DNA from 4 places in the Acidihalobacter yilgarnensis genome. Region 3 is predicted to be linked to each of the others. Evidence: predicted binding sites of a transcription regulator. Region 3 holds the regulator's gene; each other region holds the start of a gene.
What was found. Region 3 encodes sigma-54, which starts transcription at its own class of promoters, with help from an activator protein. Its sites were predicted from a motif close to TGGCANGNTNCNTGCTT; they were not measured.

Region 1 (7,768 bases), 230 kb from region 3:
AGATGCGGCCAAGAAATTGGTGGACATCAATCGCGTACCGGTCATCATCGGCGCACTGTCCAGCGGCGTCAGCATGGCCATTCTGACTTCGGTGACCAGCTCCGCGCATGTGGTGCAGATTTCGCCCGCGTCGACCTCGCCGACCTTCACCCAGCTCGCCCAGGAAGGCCGCACTGGCGGTTACTGGTTCCGTACCGTGCCTTCCGATGCCCTGCAGGGTACGGCGATGGCCATGCTGGCGCATCAGCACGGCCTCAAGAGCGTGGCGGTGATGTACATCAACAACCCTTACGGTACTGGTCTGGCCGGCAAGTTTGCGAACTATTTCAAGAAGATGGGTGGCACGGTGACTGCCGAGGTGCCTTACAACGACAAACAGCCTTCCTATCGTTCCGAGGTCAATCAGGCCCTGTCAGGTAAACCGCAGGCCCTGTTCCTGGTCGGTTATCCGGGCGACGGCACCACCGTGGCGCGCGAATGGATATCCGCCGGCGGCCCGATGACCTTCCTGCTACCGGATGGCCTGGAGTCGCAGAAGTTTGTCGACGACGTGGGTCCGCAGTACCTCAAGACGGTCTACGGCACCGCTGCGGGTTCCGAGAAGACGCCTTCGCTGGCAACCTTTAAGGAAAACTTCAAGAAGAAGCACGGCAGCTACCCGACCCAGGCTTACATGACCAATGCCTATGACGCCGTCATGATTGCCGCATTGGCCATGGAATCCGGCAAGAGTGACAAGGCGCCGACCATTCGTGACAACATCCGCAAGGTGACGGGTATGGGCGGCACGCCTATCTATGCCGGCGTCGATGGCTTCAAGAAGGCTTCTATGCTGCTCAAAGCCGGCAAAAAAGTGCATTACGTCGGTGCTTCCGGCCCGCTGAGCTTCGACCAGTACGGCGACGTGACGGCGCCGATGGTGGTGTGGACGGTCAAGGGCGGCAAGGTTGCCGAGACCGGGATGATTAAAGTTGACGCGATCAACAAGGTGCTCAAGCAGTACGCCAAATAGGCAATACACTCGATAAGACGTCAATATGGTGTGTGCGACGCCCGGGTGATTGTCCGGGCGTCGAGATCCCGTACAAGGGGCGTCACACAGATGTAACGCGTGTCTGGAAAACCCGCAGCAGAGCCCGTCTTGACTGACGGGAATGGCCGAGTGGAGATGTGCGCGAGGAGGGGTCGGGCATCACAGGTGGGCCAATGGCCCCCTCTAACTCGGATGTTTCGCTTTCTCATTGAGGAGATACACGAATGCGCTACAAACCTTATCTGGCGACTGCCTTGTTGGCCGCGCTGCCCATGGTGGGGCATGCCGCCTCCAGCGATTGCAGTATCCCCATCGGTGCAGTCCTGCCGCTGACCGGTTCGCTCAGCGCAACCGGCCAGGAGAACGTCAAGGCCGTGCAGCTGGCGGTCGAGGAGTTCAACAAGGCCGGCGGCATCAATGGATGTACGCTCAAGGCGATGATCTATGATTCGCAGACCCAGCCCTCGACGGGTGTCGATGCGGCCAAGAAGCTGATCGACATCAACCACGTGCCGGCCCTGGTCGGCGCCTATTCCAGTGGCGTGTCGATGGCGATCCTGACTTCGGCCACGGCCCCCTCCAAGGTGGTGCAGATTTCCGCCGGGTCGACATCACCAGCGTTTACCCAATTGGCCAAAGAAGGCAAGACGGGTGGTTACTGGTTCCGTACCTGCCCTTCGGACGCCCTGCAAGGCGTGGCCATGGCCTATGTGGCCAAGGAAAAAGCCCATCTCAAGAAGGTGGCGGTCATTTACCTGAACAATCCCTATGGTCTGGGGTTGGCTGATCGCTTTAAGGATGCCTTCACCGCCTATGGCGGCAAGGTGACCTCGATGGTGGTTTACAACCCGCAGCAGCCTTCATACCGCTCAGAGGTTGCCAAGGCGCTGGCAGGCCACCCACAGGCCTTGTTCTTGGTTGCTTATCCGAACGAGGGTGCGACCATCCTGCGTGAATGGATCAGCAATGGCGGTGCGCAGAAGTACCTGTTCCCGGATGCGCTCAATGCCCCGCAGTTCATCACCAGCGTCGGTGCGAAATATCTAGACGGCCATGTTTGGGGAACGGTGCCCGGCAGTATGGATACCCCCAGTCTGCCGATCGTGAAGAAGGCATTCAAGGCGGCTTACGGGCATGATTTTACCCAGCCTTACGATGCGAATGCCTACGATGCTGTTGCGACTATCGCGCTGGCGATGGAGGCGGGCAAGTGCAGCACCGGCACCTGCATCAAGGATCACATCCGTAGCGTGACCGGCGATCCGAAGGGCACGCCTGTCGAAGCCGGCGTCGCTGGTTTCAAAAAGGCTCGCAAGCTGCTGGCCGAGGGCAAGACAATCCGCTATGTCGGCGCCTCCGGTGATCTGAACTTCGATCCCCAGGGTGACGTGCAGGGGCCGGAAGTGGTCTGGCAGGTCGAGGGGGGCAACATCGTCAACAAGCAGACCATGAGTGCTGACGAGATCGCAGTGATCACCAAGAAGCTGGGCCTGAAGTAATCAGCGAGGTCTACGAAAAGTGTCGCCCGTGGGTACAAGCTTGCGGGCGGCACTCGTTACGAACGCACCATTGTGGTGCAAATCTGCTCCTTCATCGGGGTGATGCTGGCCGTTCGTCCTGTTCGCGGCTATGCTGTGTAAAGCTGGTGATACAGTTTTTTCGGCCATGAGGGTGATATGTCAGCACCTGGCCCGATATCTGCATGTGAGTAGTGTCTTACGTATCGGGGGATACGCATAGGCGATCGGCGGTCGCACGGACACGTGATACGGCCGGGGAGTAACGCGCAGCCGGGGGGCTCGCGCGCCATAAAATACAGACAGTCAATAACAATCATGAGGGCTAATCATGCATAAATTACGCTGGATGGCGGTTGGTACCGCCTTTTCGTTTGCCATGGTGGCGGGAACTGCCCACGCCGGTGCCACCTTCGACGCCGTCAAAAATAAAGGCTATGTGCAGTGTGGCGTTAGCACGGGTCTACCCGGCTTTTCCAATACCGATGACAAAGGGCATTGGAAGGGCATGGACGTGGATGTTTGTCGCGCTGTCGCTGCGGCAATGTTTGGCGACGCCAACAAAGTACGGTACACCCCGCTGACCGCCAAGGAGCGTTTCACCGCACTGCAGTCAGGAGAGGTTGATGTGCTGTCACGTAATACGACCTGGACGCTGACCCGCGATGCTTCACTCGGGATCAATTTTGCCGGCGTGAATTATTACGATGGCCAGGGGTTCATGGTGAAGAAGGCGCTGGGGGTCAAGAGCGCCAAGGATCTAAGTGGCGCGACCGTCTGCGTACAATCCGGCACGACGACTGAACTCAATCTTGCCGATTATTTCCGCAGCCAGCATATGCAGTTCAAACCGGTGACCTTCGATACCTCCGACGCTACCGTGAAGGCATTCGACGCGGGTCGTTGTGACGTACTGACCTCCGATCAATCTCAGTTGTATGCGTTGCGGATTCTGTTGGCCAACCCGGATAGCGCCGAGGTGTTGCCCGAAATTATTTCCAAAGAACCGCTGGGCCCGTCGGTGCGACAGGGCGACGATGAATGGTTCAATCTTGTGAAGTGGAGCTTGTTTGCGATGTTGGATGCCGAAAATCTCGGTATTACCTCGAAAAACATCGATTCGCTCAAGGCCGATAGCAATAACCCAGCGATTCAGCGTTTCATCGGGGTCAAGGGAGGCTTGGGCAAAATGCTCGGGGTTTCCGACGGGTGGGCTTATGACATCGTCAAGCAGGTTGGTAATTACAGTGAATCCTTCGAGCGGAATGTGGGCATGTCATCACCGCTGAAGATCCGCCGCGGCCTGAATGCCCTCTGGAATCAGGGCGGCATCCAGTACGCTCCGCCGATTCGCTGACACGACTTCGGTCGAATTGTGAACGCCCCAGGGGGAGCACGCCCCCCCTGGGCTTTATCAATACGGGATCAATCGATGTCCGCTCCTCCCAAGGAACCACTCGTACCGGGACGCCCAAGCCTGATGAGCAACCCGCGGGTTCGCGCGATCATATTCCAGGCGCTGGTCTTGGGCGCAGTATTCGCATTGCTCGGCTATGTTTTTCACAATACGGTCAGCAATCTTGAGCAAAGAGGTATCTCCACGGGCTTCGGTTTTTTGGATCGAGAAGCCGGTTTCGGTATTATCCAAAGCCTGATTCCGTATACCCCTTCATCGACCTACGGCCGCACCTTTCTGGTTGGGCTGGTTAACACCTTGCTGGTTTCGGTCATGGGTATTGTGCTGGCCACGCTGGTGGGTCTGGTAGTCGGTATCGGCAGGCTGTCGAAGAATTGGCTGATTGCTCGCCTGGCCGGAATCTATATCGAGACCTTCCGCAATATTCCTTTATTGTTGCAGGTGCTGTTTTGGTATTTTGCCGTGTTGCAGGCACTACCCGCACCGCGCCAGAGTTTGTCGATCGGAGAATGGGCATTCCTGAACATCCGCGGCGTCTATTTGCCGGGACCGGTGCCGGGTACTGGATTCGGTTATGTAGTGCTGAGCCTGCTGGTTGCGATTGTATTGGTCGTCTGGCTCGCACGTTGGGCGCACCGTCGGCAATTGCGTACCGGACAGCCTTTTCACACGGTCTATGCCTCGCTGGCTTTGTTGGTGGGGCTGCCGGCATTGAGTTTTGTGCTGCTGGGTATGCCGCTGACTTGGTCGCTGCCAAGCCTGCATGGCTTCAATTTTACCGGTGGCATCACCATGATCCCCGAGCTGACAGCACTGCTGTTGGCTCTGACCATCTACACCGCTTCCTCAATTGCGGAAATCGTCCGTTCGGGCATCCTCGCGGTTAGCCATGGGCAGACCGAGGCGGCCCGTTCGTTGGGATTAAATCCCGGCAATACCACACGCTTGGTTGTCTTGCCGCAGGCGCTTCGGGTGATCATTCCACCGCTGACCAGCCAATACCTGAATTTGGTCAAAAACTCATCTCTCGCTACCGCAATTGGTTACCCGGATCTGGTCAACGTTTTTGCGGGGACGACGCTCAATCAAACGGGGCAGGCGGTGGTGATCATCGGCATGACCATGGCGGTTTATCTCACGCTGAGCTTGCTGATCTCGCTGTTCATGAACTGGTACAACCAGCGGGTTGCGCTCATTGAGCGTTGAGCGCGGCACCGAGGAATTCATATGAAGGAATACCAACCGCATCCGGATTTGCCGCCGCCATCTTCGCAAGTAGGCGCGATTGGATGGCTTAGACGCAATCTGTTTTCCACGCCGCTCAATTCGCTATTGACATTGGTTGCGGCCTATCTGCTTTATCTGACGGTGCCCCCGGTTGTCGAGTGGGCATTCATCAAGGCTTCGTGGGTGGGTAGCGATCGCAGCGCTTGTACCGCAGGTGGGGCTTGCTGGGTGTTCATCGAGGCTCGCTTTAGCCAGTTTATCTATGGGTTCTATCCGCCGGATCAGTTGTGGCGCGTTAATGTCGGTGCTTTATTGCTCGTTGGCCTCTTGGCCTGGTTGATGCTTCGCGGCATGCCGGGTAAGCGCTGGGTGGGCTTGTTTACGCTGCTTGTCTTCCCGTTCGTGGCCTTCGCCTTGTTTCACGGTGGCGTGGCGGGTTTGCCAGTGGTGAGAACCACGCAATGGGGCGGCTTGATGTTGACCTTGATCTTGTCATCGGTCGGTATCGTGGCGGCACTACCCCTCGGCATCCTGCTGGCACTGGGACGTCGTTCACAGATGCCCATTGTGCGTGCATTGTGCGTCGCTTTCATCGAGTTGTGGCGCGGCGTGCCCTTGATCACGGTATTGTTTATGGCCTCCGTGATGTTGCCTTTATTCATGCCAGAGGGCGCCGATGTCGATAAATTAATGCGCGCGTTGATCGGTATTGCGTTATTTCAGTCAGCCTATATCGCGGAAGTCGTGCGCGGGGGTCTTCAGGCGATACCCAGAGGCCAGCAGGAAGCAGCAGCTTCGCTGGGATTGAATTACTGGAAATTGATGGCGCTGGTGATTCTGCCGCAGGCCCTCAAGCTCGTGATTCCTGGCTTGGTGACCACCTTTATCGAGTTGTTCAAAGACACCACGCTGGTTTCGATTATCGGCTTGTTCGACCTGCTCGGAATCGTGCAGTCGGCCTTTACTGATCCCAAGTGGCTGGGTTTCGCGCTGGAGGGATTCGTCTTCGCTGGCGCGCTGTACTGGCTGTTTTGTTTTGGCATGTCGCGCTACAGCATGCGTTTGGAACGTCGTTACGATACCGGACACAAGCGCTGAAAATAATGTTCACCGAGGGGCGACACACCAGCTCCCTGCCATTTTATTTGACCGAGGGGAAGACCATGCCGGAGGCATCCAATCATACTCTTGCCGACGCGGCTACGCCTGATGTCATGATTGAAATCATCGGCATGCATAAATGGTATGGCGAGTTTCATGTGCTCAAGGACATCAATCTGGTCGTGCGCCAAGGCGAACGCATTGTGGTGTGCGGACCATCGGGCTCAGGCAAATCGACGATGATCCGTTGTATCAACCGCTTGGAGGAGCATCAACGCGGCAAGATCCTGGTTGAAGGTATCGAGCTGACCGAGGATGTGAAGAAAATCGAGCACATCCGAAAGGAAGTGGGCATGGTCTTCCAACACTTCAATCTTTTTCCGCATCTGTCGGTGCTCGACAATTGCTGTCTCGCACCGATCTGGGTGCGCAAGATGTCGCGCAAGGAGGCCGAGGCTCAGGCCATGACCTATCTTGAGCGTGTACAGATTGCCAATCAGGCGCACAAATTTCCGGGGCAGCTATCGGGGGGGCAGCAACAGCGCGTTGCTATCGCGCGAAGCCTGTGCATGAATCCGAAGATCATGTTGTTCGACGAACCCACCTCGGCGTTGGACCCCGAAATGATCAAGGAGGTGTTGGAGGTCATGACTGGGTTGGCCGAAGATGGTATGACCATGGTCTGCGTGACCCACGAAATGGGCTTCGCTAAACAGGTTGCTGATCGGGTGATCTTCATGGATGCCGGGCAGATCGTCGAGGAAAATGTGCCCGCGGAATTTTTCAGCAACCCGCGCAATGAGCGTACACGTCTGTTCCTGAGTCAGATACTGCAACATTAAGGCGATCCCGTGAGGTGTGGTGCCGGCGTCGATGAAACATTAGAATCGAACGACACCCGGCCTGGGCAAGGTCGGTTGCGGATAATCACAACAACGACGAAGGCGATGCCATGACGTCGCCGTCAGGGGGGATATGGGAGATCACAAACCGAGAATGGATGCTACCTCGCGCATTCTCATGGTCGTATCCATGGGATTGCTGCTGTTGGTGGCGGTGTTTTTCATCAGTGGGCTGGTAAAGCATATCGATTCGGTCGGATCGGTGGATAGTGCGAAGGCTTCGTCCACGAACACAGCGGAGACCGCTGAGCGTATCCGACCGGTGGGTGAGGTTAGATCTGAAGATGTGACGAAACCGAGACCTATTCTGTCGGGCAAGCAGATCGTCGGCAGCGTGTGTATACAGTGCCATGGCAGCGGTGTACTTGGTGCGCCCAAGATTGGCAGCCATGGCTTGTGGGCCGCGCGCGTGGGTCAGGGTTATGATGTGTTACTCAAGCATGCTGAAGAGGGTTTCAAGAATATGCCTGCGCGAGGCGGCGATCCGCGATTGGGTAATGATGACCTCAAACGTGCGATTGCCTATATGGTGGGCGAGTCAGGTTTTAGCCCGCCTACCGGTTGGCGGACG
Region 2 (7,768 bases), 720 kb from region 3:
TTCCATGTCAGCTAGGCCGAGTTTGCGGAAGGCGGGAACCTCGGCCAGTGAGGCGGCTGGTAACGGACGATCGTTGCGCAAGTCTGCGTAGAGTCGGGCGGCGATGATGATGTCGCAGAGGTCAGCGGGTAGTTCAGGGCTGCGCATCCATTGTTCTCCCTCTTCGATGGCGATCACCACATCGTGATCAAAGCCCCATTCCTTGAGCAGAACCCCGCCGACCATGGGCGCCAGACGGGTGATAGCGAGTTTGAGATCGTCGATGCCGGTCCCTAGGCTTTCGGAAAATAGGAGTATCGGGACGGCGCCGACACGGTGCATAAGGCCGGCGAGCAAGGCGTGATCGGGATCCATCAGGCGCGAATGCCGGGCAATGATATAGGCGATGGCCGAAACCTCCACGCTGGTCTCCCAGAGTAGCTGCATCTGGCGGGCGATTTGCGGTGAGCGGGCCTTGAATACATTGTGCATCGTGATGCTGATCGCAAGACTGGCGGTGCGCTTGAGACCTAGGCGCGTGATGGCCTCGCGCACCGAGCCGACCGCACGCGTGCCCCGGTAAGCAGCGCTGTTGGCGGCCTGAATCAGGCGAGCCGTCAGCGAGGGGTCGACCTGTATGACTTTGGACAGGTCGTTGAGGCTGGTTTCGGCGTCGGCGGCGAGTTCCCTGATGCGGATGGCAATTTCCGGCAGGCTGGGAAGCTGCATGCGGCCATCGCTCAGTGCCTTGTAAAACCGCTCGAGCAGATCGCTCTCGACCGAGGAAATACTCTCTTCGCCGACATCATAGCCACTGTTTGTGGCATTTTCGGCCTTGATGGCCTCCTCTAAAGCCTGCCGGGCAATACTCAGCAGGCGTGTCTGTGTGATCACCGCCGCGTATTCCGCAAGGCTGTCATCTGGGAACAGCGGGCGTAAGGAGCGTGCCGCATCTATGCCGGGTTCGATCCGTTCGAGCAGCGTATCACCCTGCATCAGGTCCATGCTGCCGTCGAGGATGAAGCTGATCCAGCGCTCACGATTGCGGGATGGGAGGCGTTTGCCGGGTTCCAGTGTATCGATTCTGGATTTGGGCAGTAACGCTTGCCGGGAAGCCTCGCTGAGCTGACTGAGCGGTTCCAGCCGGCCGAGTTGTTCGATGGAGATATCCGAGTTAGGCATGGATTCGCGTGGGAGCAGCGTTCTCGTTGGGCGGGCGGCGGGTTGGGACCCGGAGGTTCTAACCTCCGGGTCCGGGGATTATCACCTCATGGGGCCGGGGGTGAAGTAGGCGAAGAATTGTTTCTGCGAATTCATCGGGTTGGAACTTCGGCAGAAATGCCGTGGCGCCGACGCGGTCGACCATGGCCTGGTTGAAGGACCCACTCAGCGAGGTGTGGAGAATGACCGGCAGGTTGATGAGGCTTTTGTCGGCCCGGATGCGGCTGCATAGCGTGTAACCATCCATGCGTGGCATTTCGATGTCTGAAATCACCATGTCGAATTGGCGCTCCGTGTCGGAGGCCATGACCGCTTCGAGTTTGTCCAAGGCTTCTTTGCCGTCGTTTGCGAGGACGACCTGCATCCCGAGTTGTTCAAGTGTCCGGCGTACCTGTAGTCGGGCGACTGAGGAGTCGTCGGCGACGAGGATGCGTTGGGTTTGGGCATTTTGCGTCGGATCTCTCTCCTTGAGGTTGTCGGAGACATCCGTGTTGACGCCCTGTACATCGGCGAGTATGCGTTCGACGTCCAGTATTTCGATCAGTTGATCCTCATACTGCGTGACCGCGGTCATATAGTGGCCGGAGCGGCTGCCTTTGGGCGGCGGTAGTACCGATTCCCAACTGATATTGATGATGCGCTCGACCGATGCAACCCTGAAGCCTTGTACGCTACGGTTGAATTCGGTGACGATGACAAAGCTTTCCTGTCCGGCGGGCACGCCGCGCCGACCTAAGGGCCTTGCGACCTCAATGATCGAAGTCGGCCGGCCACGGATGTTGGCGATCCCAAGCACATAGGGATGCGCCTGCGGGACGGTTTTGAGCGTGGGCTGGGGTATGATTTCCCTGACCTTGAAGACGTTAATGGCGAAAATCTGCTGCTTGTCCAGCCGGAAGAGCAGCAGTTCCAGCCGATTCTGGCCTGCAAGGCGGGTGCGTTTGTCTACGGCGGAGAGGATGTCGGTCATACTGCCCCTTGATTCGGCTAATCGTCGTTATGTACAGGTTGTCGGCAGAAACTAATAAGAGTTTAGAAGCTTGTAAAAAACCTGCCCGTGCACCGGCGGCTTTAGCTGTGGCCTGTATATTGCTTCTGATTATACAGTGGTATGCATTACTGCGATGCGGCAGCCATTGCGCGACAATCGCTCCTGTTGTGGCCGTCAAAATATCGTCATGTGTCTTTGGAGGTGGTGCTGAGTGTCGGGAAACTGGCGAATGGGGTGGGTTTTCCTTGGGCTTTGTCTGTATGGCGTTATGCTAGGCGGGGCCGTGGCGGCGGATGCGCAGGAGCCGCATGTGCGGATACTCGATGCTGCGGAGTCATTCGCGCTGGCGGAGGCGAAACAGGGGTTGCCGCGCGCGAAGTTGCACATCAGCGCATCACCGTTGGATGCGCGCCTGGCGCTGCCCGCCTGTACGCAAGGGCTGAATGCCTTCAAGCCGAGTGGCGGTCGCGTGATTGGTAATGCCGTGATCGGCGTGCGGTGCGCCGGCCCGCATCCCTGGACCCTGTATGTGCCCGTTCAAGTCTCGGCCAGGCTCGCGGTGGTCGTGGCGGTGCGTCCGCTGGTGCGCGGAACGCAGCTGATGGCCTCGGAGTTGGCATTGGCTGATCGCGATCTGAGTAATCTCGCCTATGGCTATTTGACTGGCAAGACGCAGGCTGTGGGGCAGGTGCTGACCCGTGATGTCATGGCGGGTCAGGTCGTTCTGCCTGCAATGCTGAGCCCCCCCATTTTGGTGCGCCGTGGACAAATGGTAACGGTCATGTCTGGTGGGAGCGGTATTGAAGTGACTACCGAAGGTGTGGCGCTTGCCTCGGGATCGCGTGGTCAAGCGATCAAAGTGCGTAATAGCCACTCCCAGCGCATCATCGAGGGTGTGGTCAGTGGGCCTGGGAAGGTGACAGTCGGTGGCTAGTGCGTATCGCCCAGGCTGGCCTCAGCAGCAGAATGGGGCTAAAGTTTCGTCAGGCTTGGTCGATAAGTCTGGCATCAGCAAAGGCGATTGCCGCATGTGGACGCGAAGTTCGGGTCCGAAACGGCTTCGGCAACGGGTGATTCAATGAATATCGATCTCAAGAATATTCCACAGCAAGGCGGTGCCAAGGCTACGGGCGATACAGCGGGTTCTTCCCATTCATCCGCGCTGGGGTCGACACGTGACACCGCCAGCAGCCAAACCCAAACCCCGGGGACGCCCGTTGCTTCGAGTGATTCGGTGAGTTTGACTCGGAGTGGGCAGCAGCTCGCCCAGTTGCAGGCCGGACTTGCTCAACAGCCGATTGTGGATAAGCAACGTGTGGCGCAGTTGCGTCAAGCTATTCAGAGCGGGCAGTACAACATCAACCCGAGCCAGGTGGCGAGCAAGCTGCTGAGTCTTGAGGGGCCGGCAAAGGGTTCCTGAAACCCCGCGGTGCAGCCTCCCGTGGCGCCGTGGGCAAGCCATGTTGTGACGTGGGAGAGGGATAGGTAGTGAGCAACGACGAATCCATGCTGCTGTCGATACTCGGTGAGGAATTTGCCGCTATGACCCGTCTGCGCGAGATTCTAGAGACGGAATCCGATGCATTGGAGCGCTTGCAGGTAGAGGCGCTGTTGTCGCTGGCGGATGCCAAGCAGGCCCTCATCCAGTCTCTGGAGGCGAGCGGTGAGCGGCGTGCGGCATTGCTTGCGGGCTTGGGGTATGGGGCGGATCCGGTTGGGATGGATCGCTATCTGTCTATTGCGCCAGCCGAAGTGGCCGCCGCTTGGCGGGTGCTCGTGGATGAGACAACGCGTTGCGAGGCTCTCAATCGTCGTAATGGCGCGCTCAACAACAGTGGACAACGTCAGGTGCGTCGTTTGCTCCGGGTGTTACGTGGCGAGCCGGTCGAACCGGCTACCTATGATCGAAAGGGCGATTCTGGCATCGGCGGTGGCCAGCCTCTCGCCAAGGTTTGAAAAAGGTTACGCTGCGTTCAGCGGCGCTTGTAGGCGCTTCCCGGATTGAATCTTACGAGATCGAGCAGGTCGCTCGCGCTGCTTGCCGTTTCCGCCGCTCCCAGGAACAGATACCCGCCAGGGTTCAGAGCCTGCGCCAGTCGTCTGAGAATATCCTCCTTCGCGGTCGCTGAGAAGTAGATCAGAACGTTACGACAAAAAATTACATCGAATCGGCCAAGCGAGGCATAGCTTTGCATCAGGTTGTATTCGCGGAAACTGACGCGACCTTTGACCCGAGGGGTAATCTCCCAACGATCCCCCTTGCTGACAAAATAGCGCTGCCGCTGGTCGTCGGTCAGGCCTCTCATCATGCTGAAACCGTCGTAACTGCCGGTGCGTGCTTCGTCGAGTATCTGCTTGGAAACATCGGTTGCGATGATCTGAACATTGGCCAGCGAGAGGCCGGAGTGTGTGCGCAGGCTTTCGTCGATCATCATGCTCAACGAGTAAGGTTCTTGTCCGGATGAGCAGGCTGCTGACCAGAGGCGTATGGCGGTGCCACGGCGCGCCAGTTCCGGGAGTATGTGGTCACGAAGGCTGTTGAACGGATGTTGGTCCCGGAACCAGGAGGTTTCGTTGGTCGTCATGGCCTCAACGGCCTGGCGGGCGAGTTCGCGGTCATGTGGGAGCTTGGCCAGCAGAGCGCTGATCGTAGGTAGGCCCGCGTCACGCGCCATGCGGTTCAGCCGGCTGACGACAAGATAGTGTTTGTTGTCGCCCAGGACGATGCCACAGGCATCGGAAAGGAATTTTCTGAAGGTGTTGTATTCGGTTTGGCCCAGTCTTTCATCAGCCATGTCCGCATGTTTCCTTACGCCGTAGCGGTGTTTGGTTGCGATCAATCATCGTCTGGCTGCTTGCGGAGCTGTTCTCGTTCAAGATAACTGACGCTACGCTGTATCTGACGCTGCGCATCGGCCGTCAGGTTGTGGAACGCGAGCCCCACTTGTGTATTGGTGTTGTCGGCGGACGGACGCACATGGCGGATTTCCGTCTCGGCTACGATGGTGCCCTCGCCCGGCAGTTCGACTTCACAGTAGGGCATGAGTGTGCCGGGTATGATTGCCTGTCGGTGCAGGGCCGGCAATATTGCGGAGACGCCGCCGACCGAAAGGTCGCGTAGCTGGCCAGCCAGCGGATTGTGTGTTTCCGGTGTTCCAAGACGCACGCCGGCTTTGATGCCCAGCGCAACATTCACCCTGTAACTTGTCCGACGCTGCTCATAACGGATGAATTTCGGCAGGCTCGCTCGGTGAAACGGGATCCCATTTTCACTTCCAGATTCGATGATGTGGGATTCGAATGCGAATTTGACGCCCTTGAGTTGGCCGAGGAGCCAGATTTTGGTGTTTGGAACGATGGTTCTGTTGCCCTCGCGAGGGACAAACTCATCGAGCATGAAGTAATCGCGGGCCATCCCCTCGCTACCTTCGAGGATAGCGGTACTGAAGGCCTGCTCTCCCTCATCGGGTATGAGGGTAACCATCGCACGATCCTCATGGATGTCGCGTAGCAGGCGCGCGATCCGCGGGGGATGGGTGATGATTTCGTATTGGTTGTCAAACAATGAGGGTTCGAGTAGGGCTGTGCGCATGGGCGTGCATTCACGGGACACTATCATGACATCTTAGCCGAAAACTGCTGTCGGGTGGACTTGGCTCATCAGAGAGCGTGGTCGCGGACGCAATTGCGCCCGTCTGCCTTGGCTTGGTAGAGGGCGCGGTCAGCTCTCTCGATCAGGGTTTGCGGCGTGTCCTGTCGGCTCAGCGAACTCAATCCGATACTGATCGTTGGCGAGACACCGTGCCCGTCGGGTAAGCGACAGGTGTGCATGTCGACGTTTTTACGCAGGCGCTCGGCGACGTGCGTTGCGCGTGAGTTATCGGTGTTAACCAGCAGTACCGCGAATTCCTCACCGCCATAGCGAAAGACCAGATCGAAATCGCGTACCGTGCTGCGGATGATGTCGGCGATGCAGACGATAACTTGGTCGCCGCTTGGGTGGCCATGGCCATCGTTGATGAGTTTGAAATGGTCGATGTCGATCATCAGGAGGCTGGCCTGGCGGGACTCCCGGTGGCTTAGGCTGATTTCCCGTTGGATTTGCGGCAGCATGTTCGAGCGATTGCCGAGGCCGGTCAGGGGGTCTGTGAACGAAGAGCGTATGGCCTCCTGGTAACGCAGCCCATTTCGCAATGGGTAGACGAGCAGGCAGAGCATGTCTTCGAGGCCCATGCTTTCAACTTCGGTGAACGGTCGGGCGCGGTAGACCAGTAATTCGCCAAGATGCTCGGTCTCGACCATCAGTTGATAGGCAAGTGCGTGCCGGTTGGTGTGGCCGGACTGGCAATGAATTGCCGAATCTCGTGGACCCGTGTAACTGTAGCCGTCAATCGACAGCTCACCCGAGATCAACGAAGTGAAGTTGGCCAGGAGTTCCTCGATGTCCAGCGTTGCTTGCAGCCGCAGCAGGGCATCGAAAGCGCCCTGAGGCGGCGTTTCGCCACTTGTGGAGCGCTCGGCTTGGCCTTGGGCTCTGGGGAATCGAAATATCGCCATGGTCTCGGATCGCATGAGTTCACAATAAGTGATGCGAATTTTGTGCCATATATTGAATATGGATCTAAATTCTTTTGTATCAAATGGTTAGTGTTTTTGCTCGCATACTCCCGAGCGATCCGCCGAATGATTGACGTCACGCCACCCGTTGTGGTCGTCTGGTGTCAAGATATCGACTCAATCCCGGCATTCCGGGGGTATGGCGTGCTGCGTATGCGATCGTGTTCGTGCTGACGGTAGCGGACGAAGTGATCGATCTCATTGAAATGCATGAAGGGATTGCAGCGAGCCTGTTCATCCATTGTGGTACTGGTTTTTTCTGCATAGTTGTGACCTGGGTGGATACAGGTATCCGGTGGCAGGTCTTCGCGTAGATGGCGCAGGGTGTGGAACATGGCCTCTGGATCGCCGCCCTTCATATCGCAGCGACCGCAACCGAACACGAACAGGGTGTCACCGGTGATCAGGTCATCGCCCAGGTGGTAACAAGCGGAACCTGGTGTGTGGCCTGGGGTGTGCAGCACGTCGATACGGGTGCTGCCGAGCTGGATGGCGTCGCCACCGTGATGAAGGTGCGGGCGGACGAGCGGGTGTCCCCAGAAACTGGCTTCGGGTTTGAGCAGGTGGGTCTCTGCGTCATGGTCGCGGAGTAGTTCGTCCACGCCGTTGATATGGTCGTGATGGCTATGCGTGAGCAGGATGTCGGTGATGCGCATGCCTTCGGCGTTCGCCAGGGATTGGATGGCGGAGACATCCCAGGCGGGATCGACCACGGCAGCCCGTCCGCTGGCCTGATCGTGGATCAAGTAGATGAAGTTTTCCATTGGCCCGAGGGCCAATGCATGGATTTTGTAGCCTACATCGCGAGTCACGGGTTTCTCCTGGTGATCGGTCGGGTATGGCCTTGTGTAGACCTCCCTGATGGCAAACAATTCAGCATTCCTGAGGCGCGGAGCGTATCCCTATGAATGACGATCGAGACTGCGCCATTGTGCCCGCCCCCCGCAAGGGCCGGGGCAC
Region 3 (7,768 bases):
CGATGGCGACCTGCGGCGCACCCTGGATGCGGCGCTCGACATTCACCGCACACCGATCAGCGAAGTAATGACAGCGGATTGCAAGACTGCGCGGCCCGAAATGCTCGCCGCCGAGATCGTCAAGCTGATGGAGGATCACCGCATTCAGGCGCTGCCCGTCGTCGACGAGGATGGCAGCCTCGTCGGTGCACTGAATATGCACGACCTGATGCGCGCGGGGGTCGTTTAATGAACACACCAACGAACAGGGCAGCGGCCGTATCCGACGATGTACTCGAACGCGCACGCGCCGTGCGCCTTATGGTTTTCGACGTCGACGGCGTGCTCACCGACGGCCGCCTGTTTCTCGGCGACGACGGACAGGAATACAAGTCCTTCAACTCGCGTGACGGACACGGTATGCGCATGCTCAAGGACAGCGGCGTAACCCTGGCAATACTCACCGGGCGCCGCTCGCAGGTGGTCAGTCGCCGCGCCGCCGACCTGGACATCGAACACGTCATCCAGGGTCGCCGCGACAAACTGCCGGCCTTCGAGGATCTGCTATCGACGCTGGCGCTGCCACCCTCGGCTGCGGCCTTCGTCGGCGACGACCTCGTCGACTTGCCGGTCATGCGACGCGCGGGACTCGGCATCGCGGTCGCCGACGCCGCACCGGAGGTCCTGGCACATGCGCACTGGGTCACCACACGCGCCGGCGGGCAGGGCGCCGCGCGCGAAGCCTGCGAGCTGATCATGCGGGCCCAGGGGCAATACGAACGCCTGATCGCGGCTTATCTCACATGAGCCTACAGCGCCTGCTCACAGGCGCCGCGCTGGCCCTTACCCTCATGCTCGGTTACTGGCTCGCGCGACATTCGCTGCCGCCGCCGCTCAAAATGGAGCCTCTGACACACGGCACGGACTACGCCGCAGAGGGCGTGACACTGACCCAGTGGCGCAGCAACGGGCACCGCCGCTATCGCCTGCAGGCAGTACACCTTACACATACCCTACCGGACCGACTCACCCGGCTGACCGATCCGGTGTTGGTGGTATATCCTGAGCGCGGTCCGCCGGTAACGCTACGCTCGCCCAGCGCCATCCTGCTGCCCGGCGACACCATCGTGCAGATGCCAGAGCGTGTGCTCATCACAAGACAGAACACGCAGGGACAGACGATTCACGTGATTTCCAGTAACGTGACGGTCGATACCCGTCAACAGACCGCGACGAGCCCGGCCCCCACCCGCATCGAGGGTCCTGGGTATGTCACGCAAGGCATTGGCCTGAGTGCAAATTTCAAGCAGCAGTTCATCGACCTCCTAAAGGACGTGCACAGTGTTTACACACGCCCAACGACATCCCACTGATTCACGGGCCGCCAGCGGTCGACGTACACGGGCACGCCGATTCTGGCTGATAGCGGCATTCGCCCTATCGTTGCCCCTGAACGCCTGGTGTGCGCCCCCCGTTTCGCGTAACGCCCCTGTTCACATCAGCGCAGACCGATTCCATTTCGATCAGAAAACCGGCATAGGCATCTACACCGGGCACGTCCACGTGACGCAGAACGCGCTGACGATTGATGGTGAACGCCTGACCGTAATTGCACCACCCAAGGGCCCGGTCGAACGGCTGACGATGGATGGGGCTCCCGCCAGCTTCAGCGATGTCACGCCCAAGGGCAAACCGGTGAAGGGACACGCCACGCACATGCTGTATCTGCCCGGCAACCAGGAAATCCACCTCGACGGACAGGCCAAACTGATCCAGGAACGCAACACCTTCAGCAGCGCGCGCATCGTCTACGATACGAAGAGCGGTGTCGTCACCGCTGGCGCGCCCGGCAATCGCGTTAAGGCAACTTTGGTCCCCGGCGGCCAAGGCGGCGCGGAGAAATCCACGCCATGAGCGTACTCAGCGTCACGGATCTCACCAAACGCTATCGCGGCCGCGACGTCCTTGGCGGGGTGTCGCTTGACGTGGGCAGCGGTGAGATCGTCGGCTTGCTCGGCCCCAACGGCGCGGGTAAAACCACCTGCTTTTACATCATCGTGGGCCTGATCCAGCCAGATTCTGGCCATATTCGCCTCAATGATCAGGACATCACCCGATTCCCCATGCATGCGCGCGCGCGCATGGGCGTCGGCTATCTGCCTCAGGAAGCCTCGGTATTCCGCCGCCTCAGCGTCGAAGACAATATCCGCGCGGTACTCGAACTGCGTGACAATTTCGACCCCAAGGCACAGAATGAAACCCTGGAAAGTCTGCTGGATGAACTGCAGATCGGGCATATTCGCAGCAGTCGCGGATTCAGCCTCTCCGGTGGTGAACGACGGCGTGTGGAGATTGCCCGTGCCTTGGCAGCCGAGCCCGCATTCATCCTGCTAGACGAACCCTTTGCCGGTGTCGATCCCATCTCGGTGCTCGATATTCAGCGCATCGTGCGACATTTGAGCGACCGGGATATTGGCGTCTTGATTACCGACCATAACGTACGTGAGACCCTCGGCATCTGTCAGCGCGCCTATATATTGAGCGACGGGCATGTGCTTGCCGAAGGCACCCCGGAAGATATCCTGGACAACCAGAAGGCCCGCGAGGTCTATCTGGGTCAGGACTTCCGCCTGTAAGCAACCCGAGATACCCAAGAGTCCGACGATGACCATTGCGTTAAACGCGAATTCAAGATAAACATCAAACGCGATGATCAAGCCTTCACTTCAACTCCGGCTGGGGCAATCCCTGGCGATGACGCCTCAACTGCAGCAGGCCATACGCCTATTGCAGTACTCGACACTCGAGCTACAGACACATATTCAGGAAGTCCTGGAAACCAACCCGATGCTCGAGGTCGACGAGGATTCCGGGCGAGTTGAGGGCGCGGATGGCGAGCAAATCAACGGCGAATCTCGCGAAGGCGCCGCCGAAGACAACCCATCCCAAGACACCATCCCAGACGAATTGCCGGTCGACAGTGCCTGGGACGATATTTACGAGCCGCCAACCGCAGCGGGCTCCGGCTCGTCCGAAGCCGATGACCGCGACCCCTACGAATCACAAAGCGGCGATGGCGAGTCGCTGATCGATCATCTGCTCTGGCAAGTGCACTTGGCACCCATGAACGAGCAGGATCGCCTGATCGCCATGACCCTGATCGACTCGATCGGCGGTGACGGTTATCTTCAGGAGGATATCGAGAACATCCGTGGATCACTCGCCGCGCAATTGCAGGCCGATCTCGAAATCGAGGACATCGAGGCCGTCCTCCATCTCGTGCAACGGCTAGATCCTCCAGGTTGCGGCGCCCGCAATCTGGCGGAATGCCTCGACATACAACTTTCTGAGATGCCACAAGATATACCGTGGTTGATACAGGCGCGGCGCTTGGTGCAATCCCATATCGACCTGCTCGGGAATCACGATCTCAAGGCACTGATGCGCCACCTGGAACTGGACGAGGCTGGCCTGCAGGAAACCATCGCACTGATCCAGTCGCTCAATCCGCGGCCTGGTGCACAGATCAGCAATAGCCGACCCGAATATATCGTCCCCGACGTGACGGTCCGCAAACAGGGTCAGCGCTGGCGCGTGGAGCTCAACTCTGAAGTTGCGCCGCGCCTACGCTTGAATTCCACCTACGCATCAATGGTACGGCGCGCAGACAGCAGCGTTGACAACACCTACATGAAAAATCAGCTGCAGGAAGCGCGCTGGTTCATCAAAAGCCTGCAAAGCCGTAACGAAACCTTGCTACGTGTCGCCACTGCCATCGTCGAGCAGCAGAGGGGGTTTCTCGAATATGGCGAGGAGGCGATGAAGCCCCTGGTCCTGCGCGACATTGCGGAACAGGTCGAAATGCACGAATCGACCATCTCTCGCGTCACTACCCAGAAATACATGTACACGCCCCGCGGCATCTTCGAATTCAAGTACTTCTTCTCCAGCCACGTCGGTACCGCCGATGGCGGTGAATGCTCCGCAGTCGCGATTCGCGCCATGATCCGCAAACTGGTCGAATCCGAACCCGGCGACAAACCTTTGTCGGACAGCAAGATCGCAGATCTGCTCAGCGAGAAGGGGATACAGGTTGCGCGCCGCACGGTCGCCAAATACCGAGAGGGCATGAACATTCCGTCCTCCAGCGATCGCAAACGACTCAACTAGACTCAAATCATGGAGATCTCACAAAATTCTTCGACTTGGCGCAATACGGACCGACACCCGCATTCCGGCCGTGACCAGGGAGCACAGTCGGGCGCCAGCGTCGAAACCCGGCGGTGGGAGATGTTACCCGCCGTCCACGCCCCGCACAGGGAACCGCGGACGGCGAGCAACGTCGGCCATGATGGCACCGCCCCCAAATGGGCAGTTAAGACACAGCCCTCAACGAGGAGTATCGTATGCAAATCAACCTGTCTGGGCACCACGTAGAGTTGACCGATGCACTACGCGACTACGTAAGCGACAAATTCCAGCGTCTCGAACGACACTTCGACAATATGATCGATGTCCACGTAATTCTTTCCGTAGAGAAATTGCGTCAGAAGGCCGAAGCCAGTCTGAACCTCAGCGGCAACCAACTCTTCGCAGATGCCGTCGACGAAGACATGTATGCCGCTATCGACTCGCTCGTCGACAAGCTCGACCGGCAGGTGATCAAGCACAAGGAAAAGACCAAAGACCATCACAAGGCCGAAGCGACCAAACGCACGGCCATCTGAAACACACAGGCGACACCTGAACCATGCAGATAGGCGAATTACTCACGACCGAACGCATCCTCAACGATGCGGACATCCACAGTAAAAAGCGGGCACTGGAGGCACTAAGCGAACTCCTGGCCAAGGGTGGACAGGTTTCCTCCAATGAGGTCTTCGATACCCTGCTCGCACGCGAGCGCCTGGGCAGTACCGGCTTGGGACATGGCGTAGCGATACCGCACGGCCGCATGGCTGGCCTCAAGGAAACCCAGGCCGCCTTCATCAAATTGAACGGGGGCATCGATTTCGATGCCCCCGACCAGGCGCCGGTTGATCTTCTGTTCGCCCTGGTGGTCCCCGAGGAGTGCACCAGCGAACACCTGGACACGCTCTCAAGACTGGCTCAGTTGTTCAGCGACCCGATCACCGTGCAACAACTACGGGGTGCCCACGACAGCGAGTCCGCCCTGGGACTGCTCAATGACTGGGATGCCAGGCACGCCGCCTAGGCGACGTCATGGACGCCACGCTCTCCGCTGAAACCCTCTATCAAGCCCTCGGCAAACGCCTCGAACTTTCCTGGGTGGCGGGACGTTCGAGCGGAGGGCAGCGTCTGTCTGCGGCCGATACTCACTGGGGCGGCGCCACCCTGGTAGGCCATCTCAACCTGATACACCCGCACTGCGTACAGGTACTGGGTAGCCGCGAATTCGCCTATCTGCAGCAACTCGACACCACCACCCGCGAGCACGCCCTGTCACAACTGCTCAACGGCGAGAGCGTCGTGATCGTCGTCGGTGGCGGAGAATCTCCGGACACCCGGATGATCGAACTTGCCGAGCATGCGGGTATCGCGCTGCTCGTTTCCCCCCTGGCCACGCACGAACTCATCAGCACATTACGCTATTTCCTCAGCGAGGCACTCGCCGAGACTACCACCACACATGGCGTGTTCATGGAAGTGCTCGGCACTGGCCTGCTGCTCACCGGTGACAGCAATGTGGGCAAAAGCGAATTGGCACTGGAATTGATCACCCGAGGTCATCGCCTGGTCGCGGACGACGCACCCGAGTTCGCCCGCATCACGCCGGATATCCTGCAGGGACGCTGCCCACACGTCCTGCAGGATATGCTGGAGGTACGCGGGCTCGGCATACTCAATGTGCGCGCCATGTACGGTGACAATGCAATCAAACTGAACAAATATCTCAGGCTAATCATAGACCTGCGCCACAGCCACAGCACCCGTCACGAGGACGAGCATCGACTGTACGGGATCACGCGCATCCGACGCCTGCTCGGGGTTGAGATACCCGTCATCGAAATCCCCGTCGCGCCCAGCCGTAACCTGGCGGTCCTGGTCGAAGCCTCTGTACGCAAACACCTGTTGCTGCAATCCGGTTATGATGCAGCGGACGACCTGATTCAGCGACAGCAACAACGCCTCGAGAGCGAATCGTGAGACTGATCATCATCAGCGGCCTTTCGGGCTCCGGCAAGACCGTTGCCTTGCATGCCCTCGAGGACGAGGGTCTGTATTGCATAGACAATTTGCACCTCGGCCTGCTCCCGGCCTTCGTCGACAACCTGCTCAGCCCCAAAGTGAAACTCTACGACGAGGCGGCCGTCGGCATCGATGCGCGTAGCGGCATCGAAGAACTGCGCGGCTTCAAGGAAGTGCTTCAAGACATCCGTTCGCGGGGCGTTCAACTTGAAATCATCTACCTGCAGGCCGAGATTGACACGCTGATCAAGCGCTTCAGCGAAACCCGCCGCAAGCATCCCTTATCACGTAAAGGGCTCCCCCTGATCGAGGCGATACACCTGGAGCGCTCGCTGCTCGCGGTCATTGCCGAACACGCCGATCTGACCATCGACACGACGCGCAGCAACGTTCATCAGCTAAGCGCCCAGATCCGCGAGCGCATCGGACGCAGCCATGTCGGTTCGCTATCGCTGCAGTTCCAGTCCTTTGGTTTCAAGCACGGCGTGCCAGGAGACTCCGATTTCATTTTCGACGTCCGCTGCCTGCCCAATCCCCACTGGGAACCGCGCCTGCGTAACCAGACTGGGCTTGACCCTTCTGTACAGCAGTATCTTTCTTCCCACCCGATGGTCGAAGACATGTACCACGACATCCAGCGCTTTCTGCAAACATGGATCCCGCGCTTCGAGGCCGAAAATCGCAGCTACCTGACGGTTTCCATCGGCTGCACCGGCGGACAGCACCGCTCGGTCTATCTCGTACAAAGGCTCGGCGACGCCTTCCGAGACGAACGCGGTACCGAAATCACGATCCGTCACCGGGAGCTTGGCTGATGCCCGATCCCCATCCATTGCCACCCGTTACCGCATAGGCACGTCGCACCATGTCCGTGGGAATTTTACTCATCACGCATAACCGCCTCGGCGCGGACCTCATGGAAACGGCACGCAGCATGCTACGTGCGACACCGCTTACCGTTGCCAACCTCGCGGTTTCCCCCGCCTCAGACCCTGATGAGATTCTCAAACGCGCCCGTGAGCTGTGCGACCGGCTCGACGCCGGTAGCGGCATCCTGGTGCTCACCGACATGTTTGGTTCCACGCCCAGCAACATCGCCTGCCGTCTTTGCGACGACAACCACCAGGTTCGTATCCTTGCAGGGCTCAACCTGCCGATGTTGATCCGGATTTTCAACTATCCGACGCTGAGCCTCGACGCCCTCAAAGACAAGGCATTGAGCGGCGGACACGATGGCGTTCTCAATTGTCAGGAGGTGAGTACGCATGGCGCAGACTGAAGTCAGCATCGTCAACCGCCTCGGGCTACATGCCCGTGCCGCTGCCCGCCTGGTCAGCCTCGCCAGCCGCTTCAACGCGCACATCGAACTCGAACGTAATGGCCGGCGGGTGAACGGCAAGAGCATCATGGGAGTCATGATGCTCGCCGCCGCTCAGGGCAGCACGCTGACTCTCCATGCAGAAGGTATCGACGCAGAACAGGCCCTCGTGGAGATATCCGCGTTGATCGCCGACCGCTTCGGTGAGGGAAGCTGACGAGCGGCCCCACCCGGCTTGGTGCTATAAACGAGATTCAAGAG
Region 4 (7,768 bases), 130 kb from region 3:
CAGGACGCGCATCACTGGCTGATCCTGCATGGCCGTTACGTCTGCACTGCACGCGCCCCCAAGTGTCCGGTCTGTCCGGTCGCCGATCTCTGTGACGCCCAGCGACGTGCCTCCTCGCACCGTACCCGCAATCGTTCCTTGAACGCCTAGCCCTGCCGATCCAGCGTATTCAAACCCAGTAGCGCGTGCACCGCTGCGATCAGCGCGCGCGGCACGAAACCGAAGGGCGAACGCCCGCCGCCAGCCTCGCACCACAACCACGCCGCTCGCAGGCCATACAGCCAGACCAAGGCCGAATCGTCCCCGATCGGGTCGCGCCTCATGCTCACCGGCAACAGATGTCGTGCGAATAAAACCAGCGCGACGTAACGTCGTGAGACGTCCAATACCTCGATCCGGCGCAACTCATCGAACAGCTCGCCCTGCGTTCGTCGGTGCCGTCGGTGCCGTCGGAGCCGGCGCGCCCAGCGTACATAATGATGTACCGCATCCAGTAGCGGTGCCTGCGTATGGTCCGCCACATCCAGAGCCGCCAGCATCAAAAAACTCCGCAAGCCAGAGTCAAGCGTTTCCCGACCACCCAATGCATATTCCACAGAACCCGCATTCAGAAGTGGACCCGGGAAATTGGACAGCCCGCTAAGTGCTCTCTCGGGTTATGCCGCCAGTCTGGCGGCGGATTCGTAGTACACGCTGTCGGGGGTGCGCCGGTCCAGTGACTGGTGCCGCCTCTCAGCGTTGTAGAAGGCCAGGTATCGCCCCAGTGACCTTCGTGCATCGGCGATATTGTCGTAGGCCTTCAGATACACCTCCTCATATTTCACGCTGCGCCACAGGCGCTCGACGAACACGTTATCGACCCACCGACCCTTGCCATCCATGCTGATGCGGATGCCATGGTGCTTGAGAACGCCGGTGAACGCCTCGCTCGTGAACTGACTCCCCTGGTCGGTATTGAAGATCTCCGGGGCGCCGTAGGCCTCGATCGCCTCCTCAAGCGCATCGACGCAGAAGCTCACATCGAGCGTGTTCGATACGCGCCAGGAGAGCACCTTGCGCGAGTGCCAGTCCATGATGGCCACCAGATACACAAAGCCCCGCGCCATCGGGATGTAGGTCACGTCGGTCGCCCAGACCTGGTTCGGGCGGTCGATAACCCGATCCCGCAGCAGGTACGGATAGACCTTGTGCGCCTGATTGGCCAAGCTGAGGTTGCGCTTCGGGTACTGTGCCCTCAGGTCCATCGTGCGCATCAGGCGCTGAACCCGCTTGCGGTTTACGCGGTGACCCTGGTCTTCCAACCAGTCGTGGATGCGTCGGCTGCCATAGAAAGGATACTTCAGGTGGCAGCGATCAATCAGCGCCATGAGTTCCAGTTCCTCGTCTGTAACCGGCTTGGCCACGCGGTAGAACGTCGAGCGCGGCAGGTCCAGCAACGCGCATTGCCGCCTTACCGGCAGCGGATCCTGACGATCTATCATTGCTTTCCTCTGGGCCCGTGAATCCGTTCGAGCCCGCGTTCTAAAAAATCATTCTCCATCGTCAGCTGGCCGATCTTGGCGTGCAACTGCTCAATGGTTTCGGCCGACTGTTCAGCCTTCTGTGCGCCCTTGCCGAACACATCCGAGGCGTTGCTCAGCAGCTGCTTCTTCCAGTCCGCGATCTGATTGGCATGTACATCGAACTTCTTGACCAACTCAGCCATCGTCAGGTCACCCTGTAGCGCTGCAAGCGCTACCTTGGCCTTGAACTCAGGCGAATGGTTTCGTCTTTTCCGTCTCATCGCTTCTCTCCAGAGCGTCTCGCTCATGATGAAGGAAGCACTTATCAGCGTTCAATCACTGTCCAATCAGGTGGGTCCAGTTCTTTCAATCGCAGGATCACGGTTACAAGGCGAGCGCGCGCCACATCCGGCAAGCCATCACGCGCATAGCCGGCGGCTTGAACCATCGCTGCCGCCGCCAGTGCGCAATCGCGCATTTCACGCTCATCGCGCATACGGATTCGCGCCCCCCGCAACCCACCCAACAGAGTGAGCGCAGCCATCTCAATCAACAGGCGACCCGAAAGGCCGAACATAGCGAAATCTCCATGCAGTGCCGTGATTAATGCAGGGAGGAAATGGAGGAGAACAGCGACGCCCACAGCATTTCCGGGCGCCGCTGCTGGGCAGGCAAGATCGCGCTAGTCACCCAGGACAGGCTTGCGATCACCCTCGCCGTACAACGCGTAAGCTTCCTCGCCGTGTACGGCATCGTCGCCGATTAGCAAGCTCTCCTCATCCATGCGCAGCGGCGTGATGAAGGAAATGATCTTGAGCAACACAAAAGTCATGACGACATTGAGTACGATGATGAAGCCCGCACCGAGTAATTGCAGCAATACCTGATGGAAGTTTCCGTAAAGCCAGCCACCCGGCGTCGTCAGTCCGAAGGCCTTGCACAAATCCGGGGTCGCCAGTACTCCCGTCAGCACACCACCCAGCACACCGGCGACTGCGTGCGTGTGGAAGACACCCAAGGTATCGTCCACTTTATGAAAAATACGCATGCGTTTGCCGAGGATATTCATCGTGAACCAGGGCACGCTGCCGGAGACGAGGCCAATTACAATAGCGCCGTAACCGTTGACCACCCCGGCCGCCGGCGTGATCGCAACCAAACCGGTAATCATGCCTTGTATCGCACCGATCACCGACGGCTTCTTGAAATACATCACATCGATGACCGTCCAGGTCAGCAGGCTGACCGCAGTCGCAATATTCGTGTTGAGCACGGCCACGCCGGCATCTGCGCTTGCCGAATAAGGGTCGCCGCCATTAAAGCCATCCCAGCCCAGCCATAGCAATCCAGCCCCCACCAGCGCCAGAAGAATATTGTTGGGCAGGAAGCTCTCGCGATCGCGTTGCAGTCGTGGTCCTACCATCGCAGCCGCCACAAAGCCGGCGATACCCGCCGACAAATGAATGACATACCCGCCGGAATAATCGATGACGCCCAGCTGCGCAAGCCAACCGCCGCCCCATAGGCTGAACGCACCCACCACATAGGAGAACGTAAGCCACAACGGCACGAACAATACCCATGCCTTGAAACTCATTCGTCCGAGCACCGCTCCGGCCAGGATGATCAACGTGATCGCGGCGAACACGAACTGAAAGAAAATCATCGTGGCCATAGGGAAGGCAGCCGTTGCGCCTGCCGCAGGGATATCGGCCTGGGACAACTCATAGTGCCCCATTAACGCAGGACCCGGCATGCCCAGAAAGGGCCACAACTTGGGACCGAAACCCATGTTGTATCCCCACAATATCCACGCCACCAACACAGCCGCGAAGGCATACAGCGCCATGAATGCCGAATTGATCGCCCATTTCTTCTTGACGATGCCGCCGTACAGCACCACCAGTCCCGGCACACTCTGCAAGCCCACGATCGTGGCAGCTGCAAGCTGCCACGCATTGTCACCCGTATTAAGCCAATGACCCGCCATCTCTACGCTCCTTGTCCTGTTCGTGATCGAATCGACGCACTGATTCAGCGCGAAAACCGCCACTCATGCAGGCAAGTTGCATACCAAAAAAGAAAACCCTCACAAGTCCTAACCTGCAAGGTAATTAATTGATTTTTCTAATTAAAAATAGACATAAAAAGAGTGCATTAAAAATTAATCCGCACTAAAAAAATACATCCATTTAAATTATTTAAAGTGGAACTTATGGTCGACAGGTCGCGCGCAAAAACCGCTATTCCCTAACGCGGCGTCACCCGACCCAAAGGGCCAACGCACCCAACAACATGCAATAAATCGCGTAGGGACGTAAGGCACTGACTTCATGTTCGCTGAACCAACGCATCAAAAACCAAGTCGAAAACCAAGCACATACACCCGCCAGCAAACCCGCCAGCACGATGACATGGACCAGACCACCAGGTACGCCATGATGTAGCAGTTTTGGCACTTCCAGTACGCCAGCCGCTGCAATAATCGGGGTCGCCAGCAGGAAGGAGAAGCGTGCCGAGGCGGCGTAGTCCAGACCCGCCCCCAGGCCAGCAACCAAAGTTGCGCCTGAACGGGACATCCCCGGAATCAGGGCAATCGATTGCGCGAGACCAATGACGAGCGCCTTACCCCAGGTGAGCTTATCCAGGCCACCATCGGGTGTCCTGCGCTTAAGGCTATCGCCGATTAACAACATGAGGCCATTGATCATCAGAAAAATCGCCGCCAGCTCGAACAGCCCAAATAGCCGGCTGATTTGATGATGCAGGGCCAAGCCGATCAAACCTGCGGGAATCGTGCCCGTGACCAACATCCAAAACAGGCGGGCTTCGGCATTACTGGCACCACCGCGCGCGCGCCACAAACCGTTGAACAAACGCCACCAGTCTCGCCAAAAATAGATCAACAACGCCGAAGCCGTACCCAGATGCAGGACCACGATAAAGGGCAAGAACCAGGGCGCATCGCGATCGATTGGCCAATGCAGCATGCCCGGCACCAGCACGCTATGGCCGAGGCTGCTGATTGGGAACAACTCGGTCACGCCTTGCAGGATAGCCATGAGAAAAAGGTGCAGGCTGGAAGGCTCGGTCATGGACATCTCTCGGCTGATAAGCGGGTCGCCAGTCTAGCGAAGGCTTGGGCGCTGGCAAAGCACTACGGGTGACCGTTTCGTAAGTCTGCAGCCGCGACTTAGAGGCTTGAAGCTTTGCTCGACCAACAGCATAGTGTGGCCCTGCCCGAGACAACATCAGGAAATGCTCATGGACCACTGGTTGGAAGGCCGCGTCATCGAGAAACGGCAATGGACCGACAAGCTGTTCACGCTGCGCATTGACGCGCCCATGGATACCTTCAAACCCGGCCAATTCGCTCGCGTCGCGCTCGATATCGATGGAGAGCGGATCGCTCGTCCCTATTCCTGCGTGAATACGCCGGACGCGCCCTATCTGGAAATCTACTACAACACCGTCGAAAACGGCCCGTTGACCACGGCGCTGTTATCCGTTGGCGTCGGCGACTCAATCTGGGTAGCGCGCACGGCCTCGGGCTTTTTCACACTCGACGAAGTCCCAGATGCAGAGAATCTATGGATGATCTCCAGCGGCACGGGTCTAGGCGTCTTCATTTGCCTGCTCAAGACCGAAGCGGCCTGGCGACGCTTCGACAATATCCGCCTGATCCATGCCGTGCGCCAGGCACAGGAACTGAGCTACCGCGATGAAATCGCTGCCATCAAAACCGCCCACCCCGGACATTTCGACTACATCCCTTTCGTCAGTCGCGAATCTCTCCCGGATGCCCTTGAGGGTCGCATCCCGCAAGCCATCGAAGACGGCCGCCTGGAGGCCCGCGCAGGTCTGCGTTTCGATCCGGATAGCGCACAGGTAATGATCTGCGGCAACATGGACATGATCCGCGACACCAGCACGGCACTCAACGCACGCGGTCTGCGGCGCAACCGCCGGCGCGAACCCGGCCATATCACAACCGAAAAATACTGGTAGGTCGCTGACTCAGTTGGGGCCGTGGAACAGCGGCTCGATCCGTTTGAGCGCATCCTGCCCCCCACGCAGTATCAGTACGTCTCCCGCCTCCAGACACATGCCATCGTCCGGATGCTCGCCGCGGATACCACCTCTACGGATCGCCTCCACCCGGATGCCGACCGCGCCCAGCTCCAGCGCCGCGAGCGTACTGCCGACGGCCTTACCCTCGGGATGCACCGTGACGCTGTGCAGGCGATCGCGCAAAGCCTCTGCCTCGCCCGCGAACAGGCCACGCAGACTGCGGTAATGATCCGCACGCTCTTGTTCGATGCGCTCGTTGATCACATCGTCGGGAATATCCAAGCGCTGCAGCAATACACGCGCAAGCAGCATGCTCGATTCGAGCGTTTCGGGCACGACCTGCGTCGCCCCCGCGTGTTCGAGTCGTTCGAGATCGGCCTCATCGCGAGTACGCACCAGGATGGGTAGATCACCCCGCCGCTTGCGTGTCGCCTCGATGATGCGTTCGGCGGTATGCGCATCGTCGAAGGTAATGACCATGGCCCGAGCACGCGCCAAACCCGCAGCACGCAGGATTTCCCCGTGGGTGCTGTCACCGTAGAACACGTGCTCGCCCGCCTCCCAGGCGTCGCGGATCAGATACGGGTCCAGATCCAGAGCCACGTAGTCGATCCCGTCCGCTCGCAGAAAGCGCGCCAAATTCTGACCGATACGACCGAAACCGCAGATAATGACGTGCTCGCCGAGTTCCCGCGCGGCCCAGCCGAGATGCCGGGTCTCGGTATAGCGACCCTTCAGATAGGAACGCGCGAACAGCGCCTTGGCAATACGCCCGTTGTAGCGCAGCAACGGTGGCGCCAGCAGCATGCTGAGGATGATCGTGGCGAGAATTGCCTGACTGTCGGTAGGCGAAAGCAGATGGCGGTTGAGCGCCAACGCCAACAGGGCGAAACCGAATTCGCCGCCCTGCGCCAGCGCAAGCCCCGTACGCAGGGCCACGCCATTTTCGTATCCGAGCCAGCGGGTCAGGAGCATCACCAGTAAGCCCTTGCCCAGCACCAAGCCGACCAGCATCAAGAGCACCAGCGGCCAAACCGATGACAGGGTATGTAGGTTCAGCTGTAGACCGATGCTGATGAAAAACACGCCCATCAGCACATCGCGGAAGGAGCGGATGTCAGTCTCGATCTGATGCTTGTATTCGGTCTCGCTGAGCATCATGCCGGCGAGGAAGGCACCCATCGCCAGCGAAAGCCCCAACAAATAGGTCAACCAGGCCGCTGTCAGCGTCACCAGCAGGACCGTCAAGGTGAACAGCTCCGTGGAACGAGCGGCGGCAATCACATGAAACAGCGGCCGCAGCAGCCAGCGTCCCGCCGCGAGCATGATCGCGAGCGCGAGTACACCCTTGAGCAGGGCGATACCGAGCGACAGCCACAAACCGTCCAATGCCCCGCCGGCCAAAATCGGGATGGCCACCAGAAAGGGCACTACCGCCAAATCCTGAAAAAGCAGTACGCCGAGCGCCAGCCTGCCGTGCCGCGAATGAATCTCCAGCTGTTCATTGAGCTGCTTGACCACGATAGCGGTCGACGACATGGCAAGCGCCCCGCCCGCGACCAGTGCACCGGCCCAATGCACGCCCGACAGCCAAGCAATCAATGCCCCAGCCAAAGTCGAGAGCAACACCTGCGCGCCACCCAGACCCAGCACGATGCGCCGCATCGTCAGAAAATGCCCGATGGAGAACTCAAGCCCGATGGTAAACAGTAGAAACACCACCCCGATCTCGGCGAGCAGATGGATCAGGTCGCTGTCTTGCAACAAACCGATGGCGTGCGGGCCGATGACGATACCGACGAATAAGTATCCCAGTACCGGCGGCAGGTGTAGACGTCTGAATATCGATACGCCCAGCACCGAGCAAGCCAGCAGGATCAATACCCCCTCAATGGCGTGGTGTTCCATCCCGCCCCCTAAACGGTATGACGCGGCCTGGCAGCGGCGCCTCGGACGCCGGTTCTGCTTCGGCATCCCGAGGCCAGTCTGCCCTGACCAGTTCCGGTGATTGTCCCAGGCAGATCGCCTCGCCCTGACGGCGATCATGTCCATCCACGCTGAATTCGAATCCATAGCTGCGGCGTACGCGTACCCTGCCGCTCGAATCTCTGGCTAGGCCCAGACGACGGACTGCGACCGTCTCGTCGAGCAATTGCACCTGCTCACGCGCGCAGGCCCGCCGGCAGGCCTTGAGC

Region 1: a site for sigma-54 is predicted at 2,721-2,737, ahead of BI364_RS15775 (amino acid ABC transporter substrate-binding protein). Genes of this name have one in related genera too.
Region 2: a site for sigma-54 is predicted at 2,279-2,295, ahead of flgA (flagellar basal body P-ring formation chaperone FlgA). Genes of this name have one in related genera too.
Region 4: a site for sigma-54 is predicted at 3,562-3,578, ahead of BI364_RS14075 (ammonium transporter). Genes of this name have one in related genera too.

Annotation. Positions count from the first base shown of each region.
Region 1 is NZ_CP017415.1:3,273,136-3,280,903, reverse strand. Features, by position in the region: gene BI364_RS15785 (ABC transporter substrate-binding protein) at 1-1,012, shown strand, start outside; gene BI364_RS15780 (ABC transporter substrate-binding protein) at 1,258-2,532, shown strand; gene BI364_RS15775 (amino acid ABC transporter substrate-binding protein) at 2,882-3,907, shown strand; gene BI364_RS15770 (amino acid ABC transporter permease) at 3,983-5,173, shown strand; gene BI364_RS15765 (amino acid ABC transporter permease) at 5,195-6,292, shown strand; gene BI364_RS15760 (amino acid ABC transporter ATP-binding protein) at 6,358-7,137, shown strand; gene BI364_RS15755 (c-type cytochrome) at 7,292-7,768, shown strand, end outside.
Region 2 is NZ_CP017415.1:2,329,439-2,337,206, reverse strand. Features, by position in the region: gene BI364_RS11185 (HDOD domain-containing protein) at 1-1,161, opposite strand, end outside; gene BI364_RS11180 (chemotaxis protein CheV) at 1,220-2,170, opposite strand; gene flgA (flagellar basal body P-ring formation chaperone FlgA) at 2,460-3,125, shown strand; gene flgM (flagellar biosynthesis anti-sigma factor FlgM) at 3,270-3,611, shown strand; gene BI364_RS11165 (flagella synthesis protein FlgN) at 3,680-4,147, shown strand; gene BI364_RS11160 (CheR family methyltransferase) at 4,165-4,986, opposite strand; gene BI364_RS11155 (flagellar brake protein) at 5,028-5,783, opposite strand; gene BI364_RS11150 (GGDEF domain-containing protein) at 5,852-6,748, opposite strand; gene BI364_RS11145 (MBL fold metallo-hydrolase) at 6,913-7,572, opposite strand; gene BI364_RS11140 (PA0069 family radical SAM protein) at 7,713-7,768, shown strand, end outside.
Region 3 is NZ_CP017415.1:3,045,071-3,052,838, forward strand. Features, by position in the region: gene BI364_RS14715 (KpsF/GutQ family sugar-phosphate isomerase) at 1-229, shown strand, start outside; gene kdsC (3-deoxy-manno-octulosonate-8-phosphatase KdsC) at 229-786, shown strand; gene lptC (LPS export ABC transporter periplasmic protein LptC) at 783-1,352, shown strand; gene lptA (lipopolysaccharide transport periplasmic protein LptA) at 1,321-1,893, shown strand; gene lptB (LPS export ABC transporter ATP-binding protein) at 1,890-2,615, shown strand; gene BI364_RS14740 (RNA polymerase factor sigma-54) at 2,689-4,149, shown strand; gene hpf (ribosome hibernation-promoting factor, HPF/YfiA family) at 4,386-4,706, shown strand; gene BI364_RS14750 (PTS sugar transporter subunit IIA) at 4,730-5,194, shown strand; gene hprK (HPr(Ser) kinase/phosphatase) at 5,203-6,147, shown strand; gene rapZ (RNase adapter RapZ) at 6,144-7,004, shown strand; gene BI364_RS14765 (PTS sugar transporter subunit IIA) at 7,055-7,468, shown strand; gene BI364_RS14770 (HPr family phosphocarrier protein) at 7,455-7,724, shown strand.
Region 4 is NZ_CP017415.1:2,917,894-2,925,661, forward strand. Features, by position in the region: gene nth (endonuclease III) at 1-150, shown strand, start outside; gene BI364_RS14055 (hypothetical protein) at 147-539, opposite strand; one part of gene BI364_RS14060 (IS3 family transposase) at 657-1,522, opposite strand; one part of gene BI364_RS14060 (IS3 family transposase) at 1,522-1,783, opposite strand; gene BI364_RS14070 (hypothetical protein) at 1,828-2,079, opposite strand; gene BI364_RS14075 (ammonium transporter) at 2,185-3,492, opposite strand; gene BI364_RS14080 (undecaprenyl-diphosphate phosphatase) at 3,764-4,597, opposite strand; gene BI364_RS14085 (ferredoxin--NADP reductase) at 4,767-5,510, shown strand; gene BI364_RS14090 (cation:proton antiporter) at 5,520-7,481, opposite strand; gene BI364_RS14095 (DUF3301 domain-containing protein) at 7,462-7,768, opposite strand, start outside.